2 regions of the Ferrovibrio plantarum genome follow, and region 1 is predicted to be linked to the other one. Evidence: predicted binding sites of a transcription regulator. Region 1 holds the regulator's gene; the other holds the start of a gene.
What was found. The regulator PhoB, encoded in region 1, activates phosphate uptake and scavenging genes when phosphate is short. The targets are predictions, from matches to a motif close to TNTCATAAAACTGTCA.

Region 1 (9,922 bases):
GGTGACGCTGATCGTGGCTTTCCCGCTCGGCATCATGGCGGCGATCTATCTCGAGGAATTCGCGCCAAAGAACCGCTGGACCGAGATCATCGAGGTCAACATCAACAACCTCGCTGCCGTGCCGTCGATCGTCTATGGTCTGCTCGGCCTCGCGGTGTTCATCGGTTTCTTCGGCATGCCGCGCTCGGCGCCGCTGATCGGCGGCCTGGTGCTGGCGCTGATGAGCCTGCCGGTGATCATTATTGCGGCGCGCGCCGCTTTGCGCGCCGTGCCACCCTCGATCCGCCAGGCCGCTCTCGGCCTTGGTGCTTCGCCGCTGCAGGCGGTGCTGCATCATGTGCTGCCGCTGGCGATGCCCGGCATCCTTACCGGCACCATCATCGCCATGGCGCATGCGCTGGGTGAGACCGCGCCGTTGCTGATGATCGGCATGGTCGCCTTCATCGTCGATATCCCCGCCACGCCGGTGGATGCCGCCACCGTGCTGCCGGTGCAGATTTTCATGTGGGCGGATAGTGCCGAACGTGGCTTCGTCGAGAAGACCTCGGCCGCGATTATCGTGCTGCTGGTCTTCCTGCTGCTGATGAACCTCGCTGCCATCCTGCTGCGCAAGAAGTTCGAGCGCCGCTGGTAGAACCCTCGCTGGTAACGCCCTCCACTGGTAACAAACCTAGGTCCAGGAAAGTCTCCCATGCAGAATGGTCAACACGCCCACGATGTGAAGATGGCGGCCCGCAAGGTCAACGTCTTCTATGGCGAGAAGCAGGCGCTCAAGGAAATCGATCTCGATATCGAAGCCAATGCCGTCACGGCGCTGATCGGCCCGTCGGGCTGCGGCAAGTCCACTTTCCTGCGGTCGCTGAACCGCATGAACGACACCGTGCGCGGCTGCCGCGTCGAAGGCGACATCAAGCTCGATACCCTGGATATCTATGATGCCAAGGTGGACGTGGTGCAGCTCCGCGCCCGCGTCGGCATGGTGTTTCAGAAGCCGAACCCGTTCCCGAAGTCGATCTACGAGAACGTCGCTTACGGTCCGCGCATCCACGGCCTGGCCGAGAACAAGGACGAACTCGACCTGATCGTCGAGAAGAGCCTGAAGCAGGCCGGCCTGTGGAAGGAAGTTGGCGACCGCCTGGCGGAAGCCGGCACCGGCCTCTCGGGCGGCCAGCAGCAGCGCCTCTGCATCGCCCGCGCGCTGGCGGTGTCGCCGGAAGTGATCCTGATGGATGAGCCCTGCTCGGCGCTCGACCCGATTGCCACCGCGCATATCGAGGAACTGATCGACGAACTGCGCCAGAACTATACCATCGTCATCGTCACCCACTCGATGCAGCAGGCTGCCCGCGTGTCACAGCGGACCGCCTTCTTCCATCTCGGCATCCTGGTGGAATCCGGCGATACCAAGACGATCTTCACCAATCCGAGCGACGAACGCACGCAAGGCTATATCACGGGCCGTTTCGGCTGAGGCCAGTTTAGGGAAAAGAGGATCTGATGACCAATGCCAGCCATACCGTAAAGGCCTACGATCAGGACCTGAAAAAGCTCGGCACGCTTGTCGTGCAGATGGGCGGCCTGGCGGAATCGCAGCTTGCCGCTGCGGTTAATGCCGTTGCCAAGCGCGACTCAGACCTTGCCACCGATGTGGTGAAGGCCGATGCCAAGATCGACGCGCTGCGCACCCAGCTTGATGAATTCGCCATCAATCTGCTGGCTTTGCGCCAGCCGATGGCTATCGATCTGCGCATCATCGTCTCGGCTTTGCGCATCTCCTCGGAACTTGAGCGCATCGGCGACTACGCCAAGAATGTCGCCAAGCGTTCCATGGTGCTGAACCAGTCGCCGATCGTGCGCCCGGTCAGCGTGGTGCCGCGCATGGCTGCCATGGTGCAGTCCATGATCAAGGACACGCTGGATGCCTATATCTCGGACGATGCCGCCAAGGCCGATGCGGTCTGGCTGCGCGACGAGGAAGTCGACGACATGTACAACAGCCTGTTCCGCGAGTTGCTGACCTACATGATGGAAGACCCGCGTTCGATCACGGCCTGCACGCATCTGCTGTTCATCGCCAAGAATATCGAGCGCATCGGCGACCATACCACCAATATCGCCGAGCTGATCCATTACGCGGTGAAGGGCGAGATGCTGAAGGATGAGCGCCCGAAGGGCGATCAGACCAGTTTCGCAGTGGTTGACAAGGCGGGAGAGTAACATGGGCGTGGCCGTGAAGCCGCGGGTTCTGGTTATCGAAGATGAGGCGGCGCTGCTGGCTTTGCTGCGCTACAACCTCGAGAAAGAGAACTACATCGTCGATGAGGCTGTGGATGGCGAGCAGGCATTGCTGCGGGTTGCGGAGCATATGCCTGACCTGATCCTGCTCGACTGGATGCTGCCCAGGCTGTCCGGCCTGGAAGTCTGCCGCCAGTTGCGCCGCGATCCTAATGCCCGCAACGTGCCGATCATCATGCTGACGGCGCGGGGCGAGGAAGCCGACCGGGTGCGCGGCCTGGATGCCGGCGCCGATGACTACATTGCCAAGCCGTTCAGCCCCAGCGAATTGCTGGCGCGGATTCGCGCCGTGCTGCGCCGCATCCGCCCGGCACTGGCCGAGGAAGTGCTGACCTATGGCGGCCTGGTGATGGATATCGCCACCCATAAGGTGACGCGCAACGGCCGCGAAGTGCATCTTGGGCCGACCGAGTTCCGCCTGTTGCGCTTTTTCCTGGAGCATCCCGGCCGCGTGCTGAGCCGCGATCAGTTGCTCGATTCAGTCTGGGGTCGTGACATCTATGTCGAACAGCGCACTGTCGACGTGCATATCCGCCGCCTGCGCAAGGCGCTGAACGGCGAAGGCGAGGATGATGTGATCCGCACCGTCCGTTCCGCCGGCTATGCCCTGGAACTGACCGCTCAGCCGGCTAATGCCGGCTGAGTTTCTTCTCTAGTTTTTAACGGCTGATCTGGCGGCGCATCGCCGTGAACAGGGCGTCCATCTTGCCGCCGTTGTTCTGCAGCACCGATTCGAACTGCTGACGCTGCGTGAAGGCCATGCTGACGCCTTCGATGATTACGTCGGTGACTTTCGGCACGCCGCCTTTGTTGATCACTTTCCACTCGACGCGGATCGGCGGACCGCTCTTGCGGTTGATCTGCGATAGCACGATCTGGGTCGCTTCATTGTCGCGGTTGACGCCGTCCTGCACGCTGAGCGTCTGGCCGTCATACTGGGCCAGCAGGCCGGAATAGACCTTCACCATGTAATCCACGAACAGGCCGTCATATTCCTTGGCCTGGCCGTCGCTGAGCTGGCGGCCATAGCGGCCGAGGCAGAAGCGGCTGACGCCTTCGAGGTCGAGATGCTTTTCCAGCAGGTCGCGCACCAGCGCCTCGCGCTTGGCGGTATCGGCGGAGCGGGCGGCCAGCACTTCCAGGGTCTCGGTACCGACGGTGCGGATGAAGGCATCGGCTTCGGCCGCGCGGCCAGCCTGCGGATTGGCGAAGCTCAGGCCGGCCAGCAACACGAAGGCGGCAAGCATTGGCCGGACCCGCAGGGTAGGAGCGGCAGAAAGACGGGGCAGGGCAAGCAGGCGCGACATCGTCGTTAAAGTCCTATCTGGAAAGGTCTTTCGGGGCGATTCAGAAGTCGACCGCCCGTTTATAATGCATCGCTAGGGCATATCCAAACCCCCCTGGGATGTCATTTTCGTGGCGGCAGGCACGTTTCCACACAAAACCCTATACAAAAATATAAAGATATGTTTATGTATCGCTCATCATGAACGCCGAAGTCAGCCTGAACCTCGATACCCTGATGGCCGCTTTGCGCGCCGCCGCCGAGCCAACCCGGTTGCGGCTGCTGGCTTTGTGCGGCCAGGCGGAACTGACGGTGACGGAACTGACCCAGATTCTGGGCCAGAGCCAGCCACGGGTTTCCCGCCATCTCAAGCTACTCTGCGAGGCCGGCTTGCTGGAGCGGGTACCGGAAGGCACCTGGGCCTTCTACCGCGTCGGCGAGCGCCTCAGCGGCGCCCCGCTGGTGCGGGCGGTGACGGCTTTGCTGCCGTCCGGCGACGCCACGCTGTCGCGCGATGCAGAGCGGCTGCTGGCGGTGAAGCGGGCCCGCGCCGATGCGGCGGAAGCCTATTTCCGCGACAATGCCCCGCGTTGGTCGCAGATTCGCTCGCTCTATGTCGACGAGCAGCAGGTGGAAACGGCGGTGGCCAGCCTGATCGCCGGGCACAAGGTGGCCGATCTGCTGGATATCGGCACCGGCACCGGCCGGCTGCTGGAAGTGCTGGCGCCGCATTTCGAGCGCGCCATCGGTGTCGACCTGAGTCGCGAAATGCTGGCCGTGGCGCGCACCAACCTGGAGCGCGCCGGCATCCGCAATGCCCAGGTGCGCCAGGCCGATATGTATAACCTGCCGCTGCCGGCGCAGAGCTTCGATGCCGCCATTGTGCATCAGGTGCTGCATTATGCCGACGAGCCGGCCAAGGCGATCACTGAGGCTGCCCGCGTGCTGCGTCCGGGCGGGCAACTCATCGTGGTGGATTTCGCGCCGCATGACCTGGAATTCCTGCGCAAGGACCATGCCCATCGCCGCCTTGGCTTCTCCGATGCCGAAGTGCGGCAATGGTGCATCGCCGCCGGGCTGGAGCCGGGCCAGCCGATCGCCCTGCCGGGCCAGCCGCTCACCGTGCATGTCTGGCGCGCCACCCGCCGCGCCAGTGCCACACTTTCACCCGTGAAGAAGATAGTCGCCGCATGATCCAGCTTGACGCCATCGCCGCCTCCGCCCGCCGCACCGGCCCGCTGAAGGTCTCGTTCGAATTCTTCCCGCCGAAGACGCCGGAGATGGAAGAGAGCCTGTGGCGCAGCGTGACCCGGCTGGCGCCGCTCAATCCGCGCTTCGTCTCGGTCACCTACGGCGCCGGCGGTTCCACCCGCGAACGGACGCACGCCACCGTGGTGCGCATCCGCCAGGAAACCCATCTCAAGCCGGCGGCGCATCTCACCTGCGTCGGCGCCTCGCGCGACGAGGTGAACGAGGTGGCGCAGCATTACTGGGCGGCGGGCATCAAGCATATCGTGGCACTGCGCGGCGATCCGCCGGAAGGCTCCAAAGGCTTCACCGCGCATCCCCAGGGCTATGCCAATTCCACCGATCTGGTGGCCGGCCTGCGCAAGGTGGCGGATTTCGAGATCAGCGTCGGCTGCTACCCGGAAGGTCATCCCGATGGCACCGCGCCGCGCCTGGAACTGGATTACCTGAAGCGCAAGGTGGATGCCGGCGCCACGCGCCTGGTGTCGCAGTATTTCTTCGATACCGAGACTTTCCTGCGCTTCCTCGACCGCGCCCGTTCCGCCGGCATCAGTGTGCCGATCGTGCCGGGCATCCTGCCGGTGACGAATTTCCGCCAGGTGGTGCGTTTCTCGGCGGCCTGCGGCGCTTCCGTGCCGGCCTGGCTGGCCGATATGTTCGATGGCCTGGACGATGATGCCGAGACCCGCCGCATGGTGGCGGCGCATATCGCCGCCGAGCAATGCCGCCGCCTGCAGGCCGCCGGCATCGACGAATTCCATTTCTACACGCTGAACCGCGCCGACCTGACCTATGCCATCTGCCATATCCTCGGCGTGCGGCCCAACCAGCAGGCGGCTGCGGTCGCCGGGAGTGCGGCATGATCGAGAACGCGAAGCAGATACTGGCCGCCGCCAAGCCGGCGCGTCTGGCGCGGCGCGCGGCGCTCTACAAGTCCGCTGGCGAGCGCATCCTGGTGCTGGATGGCGCCATGGGCACCATGCTGCAGCGGCGCAAGCTGCAGGAGCAGGATTACCGTGGTACCCGCTTCGCCGGCGCCAACAGCGACCTCAAGGGCAATCACGACCTGCTCAACATGACCCGCCCGGATGTGATCCTGGCGGTGCATGCCGAATATCTCGATGCCGGCGCCGATATCATCGAGACCAACACCTTCAGCGGCACCTGGATCAGCCAGGCCGATTATCACCTTGAATCCGCCGTCGACGAGATCAACGTGGAAGGCGCCAAGCTGGCGCGCCAGGCCGCCGATATCGCCACCGCCGCCGATCCGTCGCGCCCGCGCTTCGTTGCCGGCGCCATCGGGCCGACCAACCGCACCGCGTCGCTGTCGCCGGATGTGAACCGGCCGGAATTCCGCAACATCACCTTCGATGAACTGCGCGATGCCTACCGCGCCCAGGCGCTCGGCCTGCTGGTCGGCGGCGCCGACATCCTGCTGATCGAAACCATTTTTGACACGTTGAATGCCAAGGCGGCGGTGTTCGCCGTCTACGAGTTGTTCGACGAACTGGGTGAGGAATGGCCGGTGATGATCTCCGGCACCATCACTGATCTTTCCGGCCGTACGCTGTCGGGCCAGACGGCGGAGGCGTTCTGGAATTCGCTGCGCCATGCCAAGCCGTTCTCCATCGGCCTCAACTGCGCCTTCGGCGCCGAGCAGATGCGGCCCTATGTCGCCGAACTGGCACGTGTTGCCGATGTCAAGGTCAGTGCCTATCCCAATGCCGGCCTGCCGAACCAGTTTGGCGAATATGACGAGGAGCCGCATACCACCGCCGGCCATCTGCGCGAATGGGCCGAGCATGGCCTGGTGAATATCGTCGGCGGCTGCTGCGGCACCACACCGGATCATATCCGCGCCATCGCCGACAGCGTGCGCGGCGTCAAGCCACGCTCGATCCCCGCCATCCCCCGCCAGCTCCGCCTTTCTGGCCTAGAACCTTTCGCGGTGCCCGCAGCATGAGCCTTCCCGTTTTCATCAATGTTGGTGAGCGCACCAACGTCACCGGTTCGGCCAAGTTCCGCAAGCTGATCCTGGCCGGCGAATACGATGAGGCACTCGCCATCGCGCGCCAGCAGGTGGAGAACGGCGCCCAGATCATCGACGTCAACATGGACGAGGGCATGCTCGATTCCAAGGCGGCGATGGTGAAGTATCTCAACCTGATCGCCTCCGAGCCGGATATCAGCCGCGTGCCGCTGATGATCGATTCCTCCAAATGGGAAGTGATCGAGGCCGGCCTGCAATGCGTGCAGGGCAAGGCGGTGGTGAATTCGATCAGCCTGAAGGAAGGCGAGGCACAGTTCTTCGCCCAGGCGCGCAAGGTGCTGCGCTATGGCGCCGCCGTGGTGGTCATGGCCTTCGACGAGCAGGGCCAGGCTGATACCGCCGATCGCAAATATGAAATCTGCGCCCGCGCCTACAAGCTGCTGACCGAGAAGGTCGGTTTCGCGCCGGAAGACATCATCTTCGATCTCAACATCTTCGCGGTCGCCACCGGCATCGAAGAGCATAACAACTACGCCGTCGAATTCTTCGAGGCCGCCAAGCGCGTGCGTGCCAACCTGCCGCATGTGCATATCTCCGGCGGCGTCTCGAATGTCAGCTTTTCCTTCCGTGGCAACGAACGCCTGCGCGAGACCATGCATGCGGTGTTCCTGTATCACGGCATCAAGGCCGGCATGGATATGGGTATCGTCAATGCCGGCCAGTTGCCGGTCTATGAAGATATTCCCGCCGATCTGCGCGAGCGCGTCGAGGACGTGATCCTCAACCGCCGCCCGGATGCCACCGAGCGGCTGCTGGAAGTGGCCGAAAGCTACAAGGCCGGTGCCAGGAAGCAGGAAGCCGATCTCGCCTGGCGCGAGAAGCCGGTGCGCGAGCGACTGGCCCATGCCCTGGTGCAGGGCATCACCGATTTCATCGACGAAGATACGGAGGAAGCACGCCATACCGTCGCCCGGCCGCTCGAGGTCATCGAAGGTCCGCTGATGGACGGCATGAATATCGTCGGCGACCTGTTCGGCCAGGGCAAGATGTTCCTGCCGCAGGTGGTGAAGTCGGCGCGCGTGATGAAGAAGGCGGTGGCCTACCTGCTGCCTTTCATCGAAGCCGAGAAAGCCTCCGGCCCGGCCAAGACCAACGGCAAGGTGCTGATGGCGACTGTGAAGGGCGATGTCCACGATATCGGCAAGAACATCGTCGGCGTCGTGCTCCAGTGCAACAATTACGAAGTCATCGATCTCGGTGTCATGGTGCCCTGCGCCCGCATCCTGGATGAAGCCAAGAAGCAGGGCGCCGATATCATCGGCCTCAGCGGCCTGATCACCCCGAGCCTGGATGAGATGTGCTATGTCGCCAGCGAGATGCAGCGCGAGGGTTTGCGCCTGCCGCTGATGATCGGCGGTGCCACCACGTCGAAGGTGCATACGGCGGTGAAGATCGCGCCGAACTATACCGGCCCGGTGGTGTATGTGACCGATGCATCGCGCGCCGTCGGCGTTGCCGGCAAGCTGGTCTCGGCCAACGATGCCGAGCAATACAATGCCGAGATTGCCAGAGAATATGCCAATATCCGCGAGATTCATTCCCGCGAACGCAATGCCGGCCCGCGCCAGAGCATTGCCGAGGCGCGCGCCAATGGCATGAAACTGGACTGGAGCGGCTATCAGCCGCCGAAGCCCGGTTTCCTCGGCCTAAAGGTGTTCGAGGATTACCCGATTGCCGAACTGGTCGAGCGCATCGACTGGACGCCGTTCTTCTCCTCCTGGGAATTGCGCGGCCGCTATCCCGATATCCTCACCGACAATGTGGTGGGCGAGGCGGCGAGCAACCTGTTCAAGGATGCGCAAGCCCTGCTCAAGCGCATGGTGGAGGAAAAGCCGATCCGCGCTGCCGCCGTGATCGGCTTCTGGCCGGCCAACAGCATCAATCACGACGATATCAGCCTGTTCACTGACGACAGCCGCAAGGCGGAAGTGGCGCGGCTGCACATGCTGCGCCAGCAGATGAAGCGCGATGGCGACCGGGCGAATTTCTGCCTCGCCGATTATGTCGCACCGGTTGGCGCTGCGGCCGACTATGTCGGCGCCTTTGCCTGCACTGCCGGCATCGGGCTGGACGAATGGATCAAGCGCGAATTCACCGCCAAGCAGGACGATTATTCCGGCATCATGGCCCAGGCCTTGGCCGACCGCCTGGCGGAAGCCTTCGCCGAGCGCCTGCATGAGCGCGTGCGCAAGGAATTCTGGGGCTACGCGGCGGCGGAAACCCTGAGCAACGACGAGCTGATTGCTGAGAAATATCGCGGCATCCGCCCGGCGCCCGGCTATCCGGCCTGCCCGGACCATACCGAGAAGGCGACCCTGTTCAAGCTGCTGGATGCGACGAGCAAGGCCGGCATCACGCTCACCGAGAGCTTCGCCATGTGGCCTTCGGCGGCGGTGAGCGGCTGGTATTTCAGCCATCCCGAGGCGCGCTATTTCGGTGTCGGCCGCATCCAGCGCGACCAGGTGGCGGATTACGCCAACCGCAAGCAGATGCCGCTGGATGTCATGGAACGCTGGCTGGCGCCGAACCTGGCCTATGATCCGGCACGCTCGGAAGCGGCGGAATAGTTATTCCTTCGGCCAACGCTTGTGTACCCAGAACCAGTGATCCGGGCGTTCCCGGATCCAGCGTTCCAGCGTGGCATGCACTTTGGCCAGGCCGGCCACCACATCGGCTTCGCGCTCGCCGCTCGGCTCGAGGAAGAAGGGCGGCTCCACGGTAACGCGGAAATGCGCGCTGCCGAGGCGCTCGACACGGGCGCCGAGCACCGGGCAACGCTGGCGCAAGGCCAGTTCGGCGATGGCCGGCGCGGTCATCGCCGGCAGGCCGAAGAACGGCACGCTGATGCCGGAATTCAGCTTCTGGTCCACCAGCATGCCGAGCGACTCATTGTTCATCAAAGCCTGCAGCAGCGCGCGCGCCGCCCGCACGCCCTTCGGCACGTGGCGTGCATCGCTGGCCCGTGCCCGCAGGTTTTGCAGCAATTCCTCGGTCAACGGGTTGTTGGCGGCGCGGTAGACCAGGGTCAGCGGCAGGCCGCA
Region 2 (9,922 bases), on a different contig from region 1:
GAGCGAATGGCTCGGCCCGGCGCTAGGCAGTGACTAATTAGCTGCGCCGCACAATCAGCCAGTAGGACGCCGCGTTCAGCACGCCCATGGCAGCGATAGTCGCCGCCAGCGGCAAGGCCGTGCCATCCAGCGCGTGGCCGACGAAAATGCCAACACAGGCCGCTACCGTCATCTGCGTGAAGCCCATCAGCGACGCCGCTGCGCCGGCCATTTGCGGAAATGGCTGCAGGCCGCCGGCCTGGGCCTGCGGCATGGTAAGCCCGACACCCGCCGTATAAAGCAGCATCGGCAGCACCACGGCGAGCCAATGGCCCTGGCTGCCCCGGACCAGGAAATACAGCACCGCCGCCAGCATCAGCAGGCCGCCGCCGGCGCATAACCCGACGCCGAGTTGCAGCATGCGGTCAACGCCGAGGCGCACAGTGAACCGCGCACCGATCAGTGCACCGGTGATATAGCCGATCACCACCATGCCGAAGTAGAAGCCATAGGCGGTTTCCGAGACGCCGTAGACCCCGATCAGCACGAAGCTGGAGCCGGAGATGAAGGCGAACAGGCCGCCGTAGCAGAAGGCGATGCAGCCGGCATAGCCACGAAACCGCTGGTGCCGCAGCAGGGCGCCGAAATTGCGCAGCATCGGCAGCGGCTGCGTTGCGGTGGGGTCCAGCCGTGTATTGCTTTCTGCCAGCAGCAGCGCAATGGCCAGCCACAAGGAGAGGCCGATCAAGGCCATGGCGATGAAGTTGGCTTGCCAGCCGATATAGCTGTGCAGGAAGCCGCCCAGCACCGGCGCCACCGCCGGCGTGAGGCCGAGCGCCATGGCGATCATCGACATCATGCGCGCGGCGCGTTCGCGGTCGAACAGGTCACGCACCACGGCGCGGCCCAGCACCACGCCGGCACAGGCGCCACAAGCCTGCACGAAACGCCAGGCAATCAGTGCCTCGATACTCGGCGACAGGGCACAGGCGATGCTGGCCAGGATGAAGATGGCGACCCCGACCAGCAGCACCGGCTTGCGGCCGAAGCGGTCGGAGAGCGGACCATGGATGAGCTGGGTCACCGCGAAGCCGGCAAGGAAGGCAGATAGCGTGAGCTGCACCGTGGCGGCATCGGTCTGGTAGAGACGCGCCAGACTCGGCAGCGAGGCGAGGTACATATCGGTGGAAAGCGGGCCCAACGCGGTGATGCAGCCGAGCAGCACCACCATCGCCAGCGAATCCTTGTTCAGCTTGGCCATCCGCTTTTGCCTATCCCACCAGATGCAGGGCGGCGCCATGGCGTTTGAGCCAGTGCCGGGCGGTGCGCATTTCCGCCTCACCGCCGCTTAAGCGCGCCACCAGCCGCCAGAACGCGTCGCTATGATCCATATGACGCAGATGCGCCACTTCATGCGCCACCATGTAACGCACGATGGCCGGCGGCGCCATGATCAGGCGCCAGGAGAAGGAGAGATTGCCGCCGGCCGAGCAACTGCCCCAGCGGCTCGACGTATCGCGCACCGTGACGCGACTGATGGCGAGTCCCTCGCCTGCGGCCAGGCTGCGGGCCTGGACGGTGAATTCCTCCCGCGCCCGCACCTTCAGCCAGTCGCGCAGCCGCCGCGCCAGATGTTCCGGCTGGCCGGCGACCAGCAGTTCCCCGCCCTCGCGCCATACCGCGCCGCGTGCCCGTGCCTGCGGGCAGTGCCGGATGGTGAGTGTTTCACCGAGAAATGGCACAGAGCCGCCATCCGCCCACGGAGGGGATTGCGGCCGTTCCGCCTGGCGCGCCAGGATCCAGCCGGCCTGTTCCGCCATAAACTGCCGCCCGGCCTGCAGGCTGGCGCGTTTCGGCAGCACCAGCACAACCGCACCATCACGCGGCATGACGCGCAGCAGCATACGGCGGGCCCGTGCATCGCGACGCAGCGTAAAGGGATAGGAGCGACCGTCTACGAGCACCTGGTCGGCGGCCCATTCGATTGTGTGCGAATAACCCTTGGTCACAGACGGCCCCTGTCATATAACTGTAACCATGCTGACGCGGAACCGTCGCGGCATGAAAACTATAAGTCGGGCTCCCCCGACAGGGTGGGAAATTTAGCATTGGAGACGGAATAATGAAAACCACAGGGACTTCTGTTGGCTTTGGCGCGCGCCTGGCGCTGACGCTGCTTGCCGGCACCGCGTTGATCGCCTCTTCCTCGGCTGCCCTGGCGCAGGCCAAGGACAACCGGATCGAGCTGCAGTGGTGGCATGCCATGACCGGCGCGCTGAATGACCGCGTCAATGAAGTTGCCGACGGCTTCAACAAGGGCCAGGACAAGTACAAGATCGTCGCGGTCAACAAGGGCAGCTACCCTGAGACCCTGACCGCTGCCATGGCCGCCTTCCGCGCCGGCAAGGGCCCGCATGTCGTGCAGGTGTTCGAAGTCGGCACCGGCACCATGATGGCCTCCCGCGCCGCCATCAAGCCGGTCTATGAGCTGATGGCCCAGAACGGCTACAAGTTCGACCCGGGCTCCTATATCTCGGCGGTGACGGGCTATTACAGCACCTCGGACGGCAAGATGCTGTCCTTCCCGTTCAATTCCTCCACCCCGGTGATGTATTACAACAAGGACGCCTTCGAGAAGGCCGGCCTGAACCCGAACCAGCCGCCGAAGACCTGGCAGGAAATGGACGGCGTGATCCGCAAGCTCAAGGCTTCCGGCTCCACCTGCCCGTTCCAGTCCAACTGGCAGACCTGGATTCAGCTCGAGAATTTCTCGGCCCTGCATAACGTGCCGTTCGCCTCGAAATCCAACGGCTTCGACGGCTTCGACACCGTGCTGCAGTTCAACAGCCCGCTGCATGTGCGCCACATCACCACGCTTTCCAACTGGATGAAGGAAGGCCTGATGACCTATGGCGGCCGCAAGAACGAGCCGAACGCCAAGTTCGTCTCGGGCGAGTGCGCCATCCACATGGAAAGCTCGGCTGGCTATGCCACCTTTGCCCGCGGCGCCAAGTTCAAGTGGGGCATTTCGATGCTGCCCTACTACAGCGACGTGGCCGGCGCGCCGCAGAACTCGATCATCGGCGGCGCCTCGCTGTGGGTGTTGGCCAAGCACAAGGCCGAAGAATACAAGGGCGTTGCCCAGTTCTTCGATTACCTGGCCGCTACCGAAAGCCAGGTTGCGTGGCACAAGGCGACCGGCTATCTGCCGATCACCCCGATGTCCTATGAGGCCACCAAGGCCCAGGGCTTCTACGCCGCCAACCCGGGCACCGACACTTCGGTGCAGCAGATGATGCTGAAGCCGCCGACTGCCAACTCGAAGGGCCTGCGCCTCGGTAACTTCGTCCAGATCCGCGATGTGATGGACGAAGAACTCGAAGCGGTGTGGTCGGGCAAGAAGTCGCCGAAGGAAGCCCTTGATACCGCCGTCGAGCGCGGCAACCGCCTGCTGCGCCAGTTCGAGCGCGACAACAAGCGCTCTTAAGCGCACCTGAGAGGATCGGCCCGCGTCTTGACTTTGTCAGGCGCGGGCCTTTTCTTGGGGCGAATCTAGAGAATCGCGAGCATGGAAAAGCGCGTCGTCTTCAACCATAAGCTGCTGCCCTACCTGCTGCTGGCACCGCAGATCGCGATTACCATCGTGTTCTTCTTCTGGCCGGCAGGCCAGGCCGTGGTGCAGTCGGTGCTGCGCGAGGATGCTTTCGGCACCTCCAGCCAGTTCGTCGGGTTGGAGAATTTCGTCAACCTGCTGGAAGACGAATACTACCTGAATTCCTTCAAGGTCACGGCGATATTCAGCCTGCTGGTGACCTCCATCGGCTTGAGCGTCTCGCTGCTGTTCGCCGTGATGGCCGACCGCATCATCCGCGGCGCCATGGCCTACAAGACCATCCTGATCTGGCCCTATGCCGTGGCGCCTGCCGCCGCCGGTGCGCTGTGGAGCTTCGTCTTCCTGCCCGGCCAGGGCATTGTCGCCTACCTGCTGAAGCAGATGGGTTATGACTGGAACTTCCTGATCAATTCCGGCCAGGCCATGTTCGTGGTGGTGATCGCCGCCACCTGGAAGCAGATCAGCTACAATTTCCTGTTCTTCCTGGCCGGCCTGCAATCGATCCCGAAATCGCTGATCGAGGCGGCCGCCATCGATGGCGCCAGCCCGACCCGGCGCTTCTGGACCATCGTGTTCCCGCTGCTCTCGCCCACCCTGTTCTTCCTGGTGGTGGTGAACGTGGTCTATGCCTTCTTCGAAACCTTCGGCGTGGTGCATGCCACCACCCGTGGCGGCCCGGCCAAGGCGACCGAAATCCTGGTCTACAAGGTGTGGTACGACGGCTTCGAGGCGCAGGATCTCGGCGGCTCCTCTGCGCAGTCCGTGGTGCTGATGCTGATCGTGATTGGCCTCACGGTGCTGCAATTCCGCTACATCGAGCGCAAGGTGCACTACTGATGATCGAGCGCCGCCCTGTTGCCGATTTCATCAGCCATGCCACGTTGACCGTGGCCGGACTGATTGTCGCCTTCCCGATCTATCTGGCGATCATCGCCGCCTCGCATACCATCCCGGATCTGGCGCAATCGCCGATGCCGATGCTGCCCGGCGCCGAGTTCTTCAAGAACACCGCGCAGGCGCTGTTCGAAGGGCCACAATTGGTCGGCGTTTCCGGTGGCACGCCGGCACTGGTGCTGATGGCCAACAGCCTGTTGATGGCGGTGAGCATTGCGGTAGGCAAGATCATCATCTCGCTGCTTTCCGCCTTCGCCATCGTCTATTTCCGTTTTCCGCTGAAGAACTTCTTCTTCTGGATGATCTTCATCACCCTGATGCTGCCGGTCGAAGTGCGCATCATCCCGACCTACAAGATCGTCGCCGATCTTGGCCTGCTCGATACCTATACCGGCCTGGTGCTGCCGCTGATCGCCTCTGCCACCGCCACCTTCCTGTTCCGCCAGTTCTTCATGACCGTGCCGGACGAACTGGTGGAAGCGGCACGCATCGATGGCGCCGGCCCGATGCGGTTTTTCTGGGATGTGCTGGTGCCGCTGGCCCGCACCAGCATCGCGGCGATGTTCGTGATCCAGTTCATCTACGGTTGGAATCAGTATCTGTGGCCGCTGCTGATCGCCTCGGATGCCAATTACCAGACCATCGTGCTGGCCATCGGCCGCCTGGTGCGTGCGCCTGACGCCTTCCTGGAATGGCCGGTGATCATGGGCATGGTCGTGCTGGCACTGCTGCCGCCGGTGGCGGTGGTGGTACTGATGCAGCGCTGGTTCGTCAAGGGACTTGTGGAAACGGAGAAGTAAGCCGCCATGGCAAAGGTGACGCTCAACAGCGTTAAGAAGAACTACGGCTCGCTCCGGGTCATCCATGGCGTCGACATGGAGATCAAGGACGGCGAATTCATTGTCATCGTCGGTCCGTCAGGCTGCGGCAAGTCTACCCTGCTGCGCATGATCGCCGGCCTGGAAGCCATCACCGACGGCACGATCAGCATCGGCGAGCGCGTGGTCAACGAAATCGAACCGGCCGATCGCGACATCGCCATGGTGTTCCAGAATTACGCGCTCTATCCGCATATGAGCGTGCATGAGAACATGTCCTACGGCCTGCGCATCCGCGGCATGGGCAAGGACGAGATCGCCAAGCGCGTTGCCCGCGCCGCTGAAATCCTGCAATTGCAGCCCTACCTGCAGCGCCGTCCGCGCGAACTTTCCGGTGGCCAGCGCCAGCGCGTCGCCATGGGCCGCGCCATCGTGCGCGAGCCGAGCGTGTTCCTGTTCGACGAGCCGCTTTCCAACCTGGATGCCAAGCTGCGCGTACAGATGCGGCTTGAAATCAAGCGCCTGCACCAGCAACTCGGCGTCACCTCGGTCTATGTCACCCATGACCAGGTGGAGGCGATGACACTGGCCGACCGTTTGATCGTGATGAACCAGGGCCGCGCCGAGCAGATCGGCACGCCGGCCGAGGTCTACACCACGCCGGCCACCACCTATGTTGGCGGCTTCATCGGCAGCCCGCCGATGAATTTCCTGAGCTGCCAGGTGGCGGGTGGCGTGGCGCAATTGCAGGATGGCAGCCGGCTGTCGCTGCCGCCGGCCTATGCCGGTGCTGCCGGCGCCTACACGCTGGGCCTGCGCCCGGAGCATATGCTGCTTGTCCGCCCCGGTGACACCGGCGCACCCGCGGCTGGCCGCCTCAGCCTGAAGGTGGATGTGGCGGAAGAACTCGGCGCCGATACGCTGCTGCATTGCAAGATCGGCGGCGAGGATGTGGTGGCGCGCGTGCCGAGCAATGCCGGCTTCCACGACAACAGCCAGCCGACGCTCAGTGTCGACAGCACGCAACTGCATCTGTTCGACAAGGAAAGCGGCAAGCGCCTCAGCACTTGAAACCGGGCGCTTAAAACCGGGCTATACTAGAAAACCAAGCCGGTGCTGAAGCTGCTGGTATCGGTGGATTGCGCCGGCCGGGCTTCCGCTGCCGTGCGGCTGATCGCGGTGCAGGTGTAGGTGACACGCACCGGTGCGGCCAGCGAGCAGTGATCCAGGTCACTGCGGTTCTCCAGCGGCTTCGGATTGGCACAATGCTGTACCACCAGATTCCGCACCGCTTCCGCCTTGTGCAGGGTCGAATTGTAGCAGACCGAGAACAACGGCAGGGCCGTAGCCGGATCCAGTGTCTGGTCTTGTACCGTTATAAAATATGGATCGCTCAGCGCCCCGGTAACGCCGCCGCAGCCGGAAAGCAGGCCGCAGCCAAGCAACAGGATGGCAAGACGGCGGCGAGGACGGGCGGTATCGGTCAGCATGGCGGCCACTTTGCCGCTCCGCGCCATGACTGGCAAGCCCTGGCGCAGGCTGGCTGACCCTGGTGAGGGGCCATGATTTCGGCATAATCCCGTGCTGCCATAGCGGCGCATTACAAGAGGCCCGAATCATGATTCCGCAGACCGACCCCAAGGCCGCCTACCTGGCGCAACAGGCCGAGATCGACGCCGCTATCCGTCGCGTGCTCGAAGGCGGGCGCTATATCCTCGGTGAGGAAGTGAGTGCCTTCGAGGCCGAGTTCGCCGCCTATGCCGGCGCCAAGCAGGGCGTGGCGGTGGCCAGCGGCACCGATGCACTGATCCTCGCCTTCCGCGCCCTCGGCCTTGGTCCAGGCGATGCCGTATTCACCGTGTCGCATACCGCTGTCGCCACTGTCTCGGCCATCGAACTGGTCGGCGCCACGCCGGTGCTGCTGGATGTGGATGCCTATTACGGCATCGATACGGCGCAACTGGAAAAGACCCTGGCCGCCTGGCCCGCAGGCGCCGCCAAGCCCAAGGCGATCGTGCCGGTGCATCTCTATGGCCAGGCTGCCGACATGCCGGCCATCGCGGCCATCGCCGGCAAATACGGCCTTGCCATCATCGAGGATGGCAGCCAGGCCCATGGCGCGCGTCTCGGCGGCATCGGTATCGGCCATTGGGGTCAGCTCACCGCCTACTCGCTCTACCCGACCAAAAATCTCGGCGCCATCGGCGATGGCGGTATCATCACCACCGAGGATGCCGCAGTGGCTACCCGGCTGAAGGAATTGCGCGAATATGGCTGGCGTGACCGCTATGTCAGCGCCATCACCGGCATGAACAGCCGTCTTGATCCACTGCAGGCGGCGATCCTGCGGGTGAAGCTGACACGCCTCAAGGCCGATACGGCGCGGCGCCAGGCGATTGCCGCCCGCTACGATGCCGGCCTGAAGAACCTGGATGGCGTCAGCCTGCCGGCGACCCGTGCCGGCGCCGAACCGGTCTACCATCAATATGTCATCGATGTCGGCGCAGCACGCCGCGATGCCATGCGCGAGGCATTGACCAAGGCCGGTGTCGGCACGCTGATCCATTATCCGGTGCCGATCCACTTGCAGCCGGCCTATCAGGGTCGCGTGCCGCTGGGCGTCGGCGGCCTGGCGCGCACCGAGGCCGCGGCCAAGAGCATCATCAGCCTGCCGATGTTCCCGCAGCTCAGCGATATTCAGGCGGACGCCGTGGTGGCGGCTGTCAGGCAATCAGCCTGACGGCTGATTGCAACGGTTAAGCGGTGCGCGTGACGAGGATGACGCCGGCGCAGATCAGCGCGATGCCGGCCAGCTTGGGCAGGCCGAGCGGCTCGCCATAGAGCCAGTAGGCCGCCAGCGCCACCACCACATAGGACAGCGACACCATCGGGAAAGCGACCGAGACCGGCAGCTTGCGCAAGGCATACATGTAGCAAAGCGCGGCGAGGAAATAGAGCCCGAGGCCGAGGATCGATTGCGGCGCCAGGAATTGCGCCAAGAGCCCTTCCTGGCCCGCATCGGCGCCGGATTTCAGCAGCATCTGTCCAGCGACACCGATCAGCACGCCAAGCGCCAGCACAATATAGAACTGCATCATGGCGCGGCCCCCGCCTCAGCTTTCTCATTGCGCTGCACGTCGCGCACCACGAATTGCGGCCGCTTGTTCACCGCCAGGAACATGCGGCCAAGATACTCGCCGACCAGACCGAGCATGATGAGCTGCACGCCGGCCAGGAGCAGCACCGCAGCCATCAGCGAGGCCCAGCCTTGCGGCCGGTCGGCGGAGATCAGTGCCTCCACCAGCACCACGACGAAGCCGAGTACACCAAGGCCCGCCATCGCCACGCCGACCATGGTGCCGACACGCAGCGGAATCACCGAGAAATTCAGGAACATCGACAGGAACAGGCGGAACAGGCGGGCGAGCGTGTAGTTGCTGCGGCCCTCGGCGCGCGGCAGATGCGCTACCTGCAGGCGGCCTATATTCTGCGTGATCTGCATGATCAGGCCGTCGATATAAGGGAACGGCCCATCGTGATCCACCACTGTGCGGGCAAGGAAGGCGCTCATGCAGCGAAAGCTGGAAAGGTAGAGACCCTTGGGCTTGTCGAGCAGATGGTCGGCACACCAGTTGGTGAAGCGGCTGCCGAGATTGCGCCAGGATTCATGCTGCTTCTCGGCATAATAGGTGTAGACGACATCGAAGCCGCCATCCCGGGTATGGCGCCACAGCCGCAGCACCTCTTCTGGCGGGTTTTGAAGATCATCGTCCATGGTGATGATATGCGCGCCGCGGGCATGCTTCAGGCCGGCCATCACCGCGTTATGCTCGCCGTAATTCCGCGACAGGTTGACCACGCTCAGCGCCACGCTGTTGGCGGCACAGAGTTCGCGGCAGACGGCGAGCGAATTATCCGGGCTGCAATCATTTACCAGCACGATCTCCAGGCCACCCTCGACCTCGAGCCGGGCGAGCGCATCGACCAGGGTCGGTACGCTGTTGGCACCATTATAGACCGGCACCACGATGGACAGGGCAAAGAGCGGCGCAGGACTGGTGTTCATGGTTTTCTCGCTTGCACCCAGACGGAGCCGCCAAAGGGCAGGCCAAGACCCAGCCGGGCCAGGGCGCGCTCCAGGGCGGTGACGGCAAAGAATAACCGGTCGAGCAGCGGCGGAAACGGTTTCACGTCGCTTTCCTGCTGCGTCTGGCCGGCGGTCAGCCGATGCAGCAGCATTAGAGGAAACAGCAGGCTGTTCCAATAGCCCACGGCCTCAACCCGGAACCCGGCCCGCTCCAGCGCTGCCCGGGCAGAGCCGGCGGTGTAGCGGCGGGCATTATGCACATGGCGGTCATGGGCCGAGGCCATCCAGGCATAGGCCGGCAGGCTCAGCAGCAGCCGGCCGCCCGGCACCAGGCAACGGCGAAACTCGGCCAGGGCCACTGCCTCGTCCACGGCGGCATGGCTGAGCACGTCATTGGAAACGATGACATCGAAGCTGCCCTCGGCATAGGCCAGGCCGTTCACCGAGCCAACCGCCACCGGCAGGCCGGTCTTGTCCCGGGCGACGGCGGCGGCTTCCGCGTCATACTCTACCCCCTGGGGCAGAACCGGC

Region 2: the regulator PhoB is predicted to act here: its motif matches at 1,999-2,014, upstream of ugpB (sn-glycerol-3-phosphate ABC transporter substrate-binding protein UgpB).

The regions. Positions count from the first base shown of each region.
Region 1 covers NZ_JBBKBA010000004.1:265,518-275,439, reverse strand. Annotated here, with positions in the region: gene pstA (phosphate ABC transporter permease PstA) at 1-634, shown strand, start outside; gene pstB (phosphate ABC transporter ATP-binding protein PstB) at 692-1,471, shown strand; gene phoU (phosphate signaling complex protein PhoU) at 1,498-2,217, shown strand; gene phoB (phosphate regulon transcriptional regulator PhoB) at 2,219-2,938, shown strand; gene V6B08_RS21805 (MlaC/ttg2D family ABC transporter substrate-binding protein) at 2,955-3,542, opposite strand; gene V6B08_RS21800 (ArsR/SmtB family transcription factor) at 3,782-4,774, shown strand; gene metF (methylenetetrahydrofolate reductase [NAD(P)H]) at 4,771-5,691, shown strand; gene V6B08_RS21790 (homocysteine S-methyltransferase family protein) at 5,688-6,794, shown strand; partial or broken gene metH (methionine synthase) at 6,737-9,448, shown strand; gene V6B08_RS21780 (lysophospholipid acyltransferase family protein) at 9,449-9,922, opposite strand, start outside.
Region 2 covers NZ_JBBKBA010000002.1:315,462-325,383, forward strand. Annotated here, with positions in the region: gene V6B08_RS14680 (alpha/beta hydrolase family protein) at 1-37, shown strand, start outside; gene V6B08_RS14685 (multidrug effflux MFS transporter) at 38-1,240, opposite strand; gene V6B08_RS14690 (M48 family metallopeptidase) at 1,251-1,988, opposite strand; gene ugpB (sn-glycerol-3-phosphate ABC transporter substrate-binding protein UgpB) at 2,102-3,466, shown strand; gene ugpA (sn-glycerol-3-phosphate ABC transporter permease UgpA) at 3,548-4,429, shown strand; gene ugpE (sn-glycerol-3-phosphate ABC transporter permease UgpE) at 4,429-5,286, shown strand; gene V6B08_RS14710 (sn-glycerol-3-phosphate import ATP-binding protein UgpC) at 5,293-6,375, shown strand; gene V6B08_RS14715 (hypothetical protein) at 6,402-6,821, opposite strand; gene V6B08_RS14720 (DegT/DnrJ/EryC1/StrS family aminotransferase) at 6,923-8,044, shown strand; gene V6B08_RS14725 (EamA family transporter) at 8,061-8,402, opposite strand; gene V6B08_RS14730 (glycosyltransferase family 2 protein) at 8,399-9,370, opposite strand; gene V6B08_RS14735 (class I SAM-dependent methyltransferase) at 9,367-9,922, opposite strand, start outside.